Regions from separate parts of the Burkholderia alba genome, predicted to be linked through region 3. Evidence: predicted binding sites of a transcription regulator. Region 3 holds the regulator's gene; each other region holds the start of a gene.
The links. Region 3 encodes FliA, which starts transcription of late flagellar genes. Its sites were predicted from a motif close to CTAAAGTTTNNNNNNNNNNNGCCGNTA; they were not measured.
Positions count from the first base shown of each region.

Region 1: a site for FliA is predicted at 1,205-1,231, ahead of fliS (flagellar export chaperone FliS). Genes of this name have one in related genera too.
Region 2: a site for FliA is predicted at 905-931, ahead of fliD (flagellar filament capping protein FliD). Genes of this name have one in related genera too.

Region 1 is NZ_JAWJWL010000007.1:84,434-86,695, reverse strand. Features, by position in the region: gene fliK (flagellar hook-length control protein FliK) at 1-267, opposite strand, end outside; gene RZR99_RS09810 (flagellar protein FliT) at 358-690, opposite strand; gene fliS (flagellar export chaperone FliS) at 687-1,121, opposite strand; gene fliE (flagellar hook-basal body complex protein FliE) at 1,255-1,596, opposite strand; gene fliF (flagellar basal-body MS-ring/collar protein FliF) at 1,842-2,262, shown strand, end outside.
Region 2 is NZ_JAWJWL010000010.1:88,926-91,187, forward strand. Features, by position in the region: gene RZR99_RS13505 (phosphatidylinositol-specific phospholipase C) at 1-621, shown strand, start outside; gene fliD (flagellar filament capping protein FliD) at 988-2,262, shown strand, end outside.
Region 3 is NZ_JAWJWL010000006.1:246,217-248,478, reverse strand. Features, by position in the region: gene ahcY (adenosylhomocysteinase) at 1-380, opposite strand, end outside; S-adenosyl-L-homocysteine riboswitch at 413-541, opposite strand; gene RZR99_RS09120 (RNA polymerase sigma factor FliA) at 618-1,349, opposite strand; gene RZR99_RS09115 (MinD/ParA family ATP-binding protein) at 1,403-2,215, opposite strand; gene flhF (flagellar biosynthesis protein FlhF) at 2,208-2,262, opposite strand, start outside.

The DNA of each region.
Region 1 (2,262 bases), on a different contig from region 3:
CAGCACCGGCGCGGTCGCTTCGCCGCCGTAGCGGGAAATCGCGTCGAGCGTCAGACCGACTTCGGACAACGCGGTCTGCGCCGACGCGGGCGGCGCGCCCGGCGCCCCGTTCGGCGAGGCGGTCGGCGTCGCCGTGCCCGGCGCGGTCGCGGACGAACCGACCTGCGACGGCGCGGCGCCGCCCGTCGCGGCCGGCACGGGAAGGTTCAGCAAGCTGTCGATGCGGCTCGCCAGGATGGCGGCGGCCACGGTATCGATACCGGTCATCATGAATCCTGGCGCGGGCCGGATGAAAATCGGGTCAATCGCGCGCGACGGCCGTCCGCCGGCACCGACGCGAGGAGCCGTCGTCCGCGGTCAGCGGCGCGCCTGGTACAGATCCTTCAGCACCCTCGTCGAGCGCCCGGCCTCGAACAGCGCGGACAGGCGCGCGACATCGGGACTCGCGAGATCGCGAATCGCCGCGTCGTCGGCCAGGATGCGGCGAATCAGTTCGTACTTGCGGCCGCGCTCGGAATCGTCGAGCGCGATGCCCTGCTCGGCGTCCTTCAGCCCGTCGACGAGCCTCAGATACTCCTCCTGCAAACCGCCCAGCTCATGCCACGCCGCGCCCCGCGCAGCCGTCAGCATCCGGCCGGACACCGCCGCGATCGCCTCGTAGCGCGCCAGGTAATCGGCGTTCCGGTTCATCGCGCGGCGTCCGTCCCTGCCTGGGCGGTCATCCTCGCAACCTCGGGGCCGATCCCGGTCCACGCGTCCTCGAGCGTCGCGAGCAGGCCGTCGACCTCGATCAGCATCGCCTCGCTCGCCTGCACGTTGGCTTCGAGCAGGCGCCGCGCGACATAGGTGTAGAGCGCATCGAGGCGGCCGGCGATCTCGCCGCCGACCTCCAGGTTGAGCGACTGCTGCAGGCCGCTTTCGACGATCCGGATCGCCTTGCCGATCGCGTCGCCGCGCGCGGCCACATTGCCTTGCTGCAGGTGCATCCGCGCCAGCGCGATCGCCTGCCGCGCCCCCTGGTAAAGCATCGCGATCAACCGATGCGGGTTCGCGCCCATCACCCCTGTCTCGACGCCGACCCGAGCATAAGCGCTGGCTCCAGCGTGTCCTGGGGAAAACATGGCGGCCTCCTAATTTTGAGATAAAGAAACGCAGGGTAGGCCCGCCGCCGCGCATCGCACGGTGCGAGAACATCTACCGGAGTTATCGGAAGGGAAAGTAAAAGCTTTAGGAAAACGACGCGGGACGCCGGGCTCAGACCGACATCTGCATGATCTCGTTGTAGGCGCTCACTAACTTGTTGCGCACCTGCAGTCCGAACTGGAAGCCGATGCCCGCTTTCTGCATGTCGACCATCACGTCGTTGAGCGATACGTTCGACGCGCCCAGCTCGAACGCCTTCGCCTCGCCGAGCGAGGTCTTCTGATCGCTGCTGATCTTGTCGAGCGACGCCTTCATCGCGCTGGCAAAGGTGCCTGCCGTGGCCGCGCCCGAGCCGGCGAGCGCCGCCGGACCGGTGGCGCCGCCTGCCGCCTGCGCGGCCATCGCCTGCATCTGTTGCAACGCCGAAGCGATTCCGTTGACGGGGGCAGTCATGTGATCTCCGCAAAAGGGCCAAACCGGGACTCGGGCCCGGCGCAAACCGGTGGCGGACCCGCCGCGGGCGCCATGCCGGATTGCGAAAAAGCATAGCAGCCGGGCCTGCGCCAAAGCGGTGAAAGTACGGGGGAAACCCCGCTCTATTCGGCCGATCGGGACGGACGCGCTTACGGATAATCGCATCGTGTCAATGTCCGCCCGCTCGTCCGAACGGGCCAGCCCGCTGTGGAGAAACCCGACGCATGGATTCGCAGGCCAACTCGCTGATCAACCCCGACGCCCGCGCGAGCCTCGCCGGCACGCCGCCCAATGCCGCGACCGCGGCCGGCGCGCTGCCCGGTGGCGCCGGGGCCGGCGCGGACTTCGGCCTGGGCGGCTTCGCCGAGCGCTTCTCGGGCCTGTCGCGGATGAAGACCAACCCGCGCCTGCCGTTCCTCGTCGTCGCCGCGCTGGCGATCGCCGCGATCGTCGCGCTCGTGCTGTGGAGCCGCGCACCGGACTACCGCGTGCTCTACAGCAACCTGTCCGACCGCGACGGCGGCGCGATCATCGCCGCGCTGCAGCAGTCCAACATCCCGTACAAGTTCGCCGACGCCGGCGGCGCGATCCTCGTGCCGTCGAACCAGGTGCACGAAACGCGCCTGCGCCTCGCCGCGCTCGGCC
Region 2 (2,262 bases), on a different contig from region 3:
ACGTTCGACGCGGTGCTCGCCGACTGTGCGCGCTTCCTGGCCGCGCATCCGGGGGAGTGCATCGTGATGTCGGTGAAGGACGAATGCGGTTCGCGCGACTGTACCCGGAGCTTCGAGCGCACATTCGACACGTATCTGGCGCGGGATGCCGCGGTGCGCTGGCATCTCGGCACGGCGATTCCGGCACTCGGCAGCGTGCGCGGCGCGATCGTGCTGCTGCGCCGCTTCGCGAGCGAGCGGCCGCTCGGCATCGACCTGTCCGCCTGGCCGGACAATGCCAGTTTCCTGGTCGACGGCGCGGGCGCGGCGTTCGCGATCCAGGACGAGTACCGGGTGCCGGTGCGCGCATCGATCGACTACAAATGGCACGCGATCGACGCGTTGCTCGGCGAGACGCCGACGGTCGGCGGGCAACGCTGGGTCGTCAATTTCTGCAGCGGCACCGGGATGGGGGCGAACCCGCGGCTGATCGCGCTCGGCGACGCCGGGGCGGCCGGCATTCACGCCCGTCTGCTCGGGCGCCTCGCGACCCATGACGGCGCGTGCGGCACGCTGATGCTCGATTTCTGCGACGACCGCGATTGGGCGCTGGTCCGGGCGCTGGTCGCGCGCAACGCTTGAGGTAGCCGGCGGCGGCTCGGGCGCGAGGCGGTCGAGGCGAAACCGCCGCGCCGCCGTCCCCCCGAATCCGGCGCGGCACAATTCCGGAAAAAATCCGGTCAATAAATCCACCGGATCGACTCAATTCAATTGCCGTCGGTCAAATTGCCGGACGCACGTCCGATCCATGCGGGACCGCGATCCCGGGCACCCGGGACGGTGTCCGAATTTGACGAAAATCAACCCAAGTCGACGGTAAACAGGCGCATCGGGCCGGTCTCTGCACATTTTTTCACAAGCCACCCTAAAGTATTACGATATTCTTTCCGAAAATTACCGTTGTAAAGCACGTAAGCAATAGGCCAACCAATACTTCGGGGTGATTCAATGGCGATCGACAGCACTTCCATCTCCAAAGCCAATACCGCGCTGCAGGACGCAGCCCAGTCGATCATCAACGGGACGACCGGCAAGTCCTCGATGGACGTGAACGCGCTGGTCGCGGCGCTGGTCGGCGGCAAGACGGCGGGACTGACCGTCGCGCTGAGCGAGTCCGCCAAGAAGAACAACGACCAGGCCGCCGCGCTCGGCCGGGTTCGCACCGATCTCACGGCGCTGCAGAACGGCCTCGAATCGCTGTCCAACGGCACGCTGCTGCAGAAGTACGCGATCAAGGCGACCGGCAAGGGCCTGACCGCGACCACCGACAAGGGCGCCGCGGCCGGCAGCTACCAGGTGGACGTGAAGCAGATCGCGAACCAGCAGTCGCTGGTGTCCGGCGCGTTCGACGCGAAGCAGAAGCTCGGCACCGGCACGCTGACGCTCGGTGTCGGCGACAAGTCGATGAAACTCGACATCACCGCGCAGAACAACACGCCGGCGGGCATTGCCGCGGCGATCAACGGAGCGGCGAACAACCCGGGCGTGTCGGCGACGGTCGTCACGGGCACCGACGGCGCGCACCTCGTGCTGCGCTCGACGGCGTCGGGCAGCGACAAGGTGATCAACGTCGGCGTCGACGGCGTGAAGGACGACAACGGCCTGTCCAAGCTGGCGATCGCGTCGACGGCCGACTCGAAAGGCGGCCCGTCGACCATTCCGAAGGACGACAAGAACGGCTGGACGCAAAGCGCGGCCGCGCAGGACGCGATCCTGACGGTCGGCGGCATCACCGCGCGCAGCGCGGAGAACACCGTGAGCAACGTGATCGCGGGCATCACGCTGACGCTCACGCAAGAGTCGGTCGGCACGTCGCAGTCGCTCAGCGTGACCCCCGACCTGGAAGGCCAGGCGAAGGCGGTGACGAACTTCGTCGACCTGTACAACAGCGTGGTGTCGACGATGGCGGCGTACTCGACGTTCGACAAGTCGCAAAAGAAGGGTGAACAGGGCGGCACGCTGCTCGGCGATCCGACGATCGCCGCGATCCGCAATACGATGGGCCGGCTGGCGTCCGAGGGCGTGCGCCACGGAATCGGCAAGGTCGGTCTCGCCGATCTCGGCGTGACGTTCGCGCCGCTCGGCTCGAAGCTGCCGGAAGGTTCGCTGGTGATCGATCAGAAGCGGCTCAACGGGGTGCTCCAGAACAGCCCGGCGACGGTCGCGAAGGTCTTCAACGAGGTCGACGGCATCGGCAAGCAGCTGAGCGACGAGCTGTCCGGG
Region 3 (2,262 bases):
CATTCGAAGATGCGGTGCGAGAATTCCCAGTACTCGTCGAGCGACTCGCCCTTGAACGCGAACACCGGCGTGCCGGCTTCGACGATCGCGGCGGCCGCGTGATCCTGCGTCGAGAAGATGTTGCACGACGCCCAACGCACGTCGGCGCCGAGCGCCTTCAGCGTTTCGATCAGGACGCCCGTCTGGATCGTCATGTGGAGCGAACCGGCAATGCGCGCGCCCTTCAGCGGCTGCTGCGCCTTGTATTCGTCGCGGATCTGCACGAGGCCGGGCATTTCGGTCTCGGCGATGTTCAGTTCCTTGCGGCCCCAGGCGGCCAGCGCCAGGTCGGCGACAACGTAATCTTGCGAGGAAATGGAATCGATGACTGCGGCGTTCATCACGCCCTCCTTTCTAAAAAAGTTCTAGAAATGTGACGTGAGCGCCGTTCAGAAAGCGGCCGGTGCGCGCACTCGGGTTCGTGCCCCGGGGCCCGCGCGGCCGCTCATTGAAAGCTTCCGAGCCTGGCGGGACTGAGCCCGTCGCAACGCTCCTCGGAAACGAAGGGTGGATTGTAGCAAATAGAAGCGAAGATTTCCTGACTGTATCGGGCAACGATTCGCCCGGGGCCCGGCCGCTCAGTGCTCCGCGCCGACCCAGGCCTGCTCGCGCAGCCGCGCCCGCAGTCGCGCCACCGCCTGGCTGTGCAACTGGCAGACCCGCGACTCGCTGACCTCGAGCACCGCGCCGATCTCTCGAAGATTCAGACCCCTTTCGTAGTACAGCGACATCAGCAGTTTCTCGCGCTCCGGCAGCCGCTCGATCGCCTCGATCAGCGCGTTGCGCAGGTGATCGTCGAGCAGCGCCGACAGCGGATCGGAATGATCGACGCGGTAGCGGTCGAGGAACGGTTCGTCGTCGGCCGAGCGGTCGAAATCCTCGTAATAGATCAGTTGGCTGCCGTGCAGGTCCTGCAGCATCGACTGGTATTCGTCGAGCGGCATCTGCATGTGCGTGGCGATTTCGGTTTCGCTCGCCGGGCGGCCGAGCTGCTGCTCGATCTGGTGAACCGCATGCTCGACCTCGCGCGACGTCTTGCGCAGGCTGCGCGGCAGCCAGTCGTTGCTGCGCAGTTCGTCGAGCATCGCGCCCCGGATCCGCTGGGTCGCATAGGTTTCGAACTGCGCCCCCTGGTCTTCCTTGTAGCGGCCCGCCGCGTCGAGCAGGCCGATCATGCCGGCCTGGATCAGGTCGTCGAGATCCACGCTCGCCGGCATCTTGGCGACGAGCTGCAGCCCCAGCCGGCGCACCAGCGGCGCGTACTGCGCCAGCACCTCGTCCTGGGAGATCTTTCCTTGAGCGTTGTACATCGTGCCCTCTCTTAGCTGGGATCTGTTTCCACGTGGAAGCAGACCCTTGGCGTTCAGGCGGCTTGCGCCGCACCCCGTTCAAACGCCGAACTTCCTGTTCGGGCCCGGCCCGCGCCCGGACCCGGACGCAACGGCCAATACAGCAGATCGGCGGCGATCTGCCGGTAATCCCGCGCCGCCGCCGCCGACGGAAACGCGTCCACCACGGTGCGCACCAGCTCGCGCGCATGCTCGATCAGCGGATCGACCGTCACGCAGCCGGCCTCCGACAGCGACACCGTCAGGTAGCGGCTCGCGACCCCCGCGAGGTTGTCGTAGGCGGCTTTCGCATCCGCGCGGTTCTGCACGTGGTTCATCAGCACCCGGAACTGTCCGAGCGCGTGCGCATAGTGCAGCCGCTTCATGCACGCATAGGCCTCGGTGATCGCCTGCGCGGCCACCCGCGTGACGATCAGCACGTCGTGCGCGTCGCGCGCGAGCGGCGAAAACGCCCCGTGCGAATCGAGCTGCGTATCGACCAGCACGATGTCCGCGACGCCGTCGAGCAGCGCGGCGGGCGCGACGTCGCGATAGCCCGAGCGCGCGAGCCGCGATGCCGCCAGCACCGAGAAACCGAGGTCGTGGCGCACCGCCTCGCCCTCGCGCAGCCAGGCGCCGCACCAGGTCGCGGCCACCGAATGGACGTCGGCGCGCTCGTCGACCACGAGCACGTCCTTGCCGAGCGCCGCGAGCGCGGCGGCCAGGTTCACTACCGACGATGTGCAGCCGACCCCCGCCGGGCCGCCCGTCACCGCGACGACGCGCGACGAGCGGCCGGCGAGCAGACGCCGCAAGCCTTCAGCCTGATCGGTTATGCGTTTATCCAAATCGAACCTCATGCAGCTCGGCGCTCGAGCGTGCGGTCAGCGCGGAC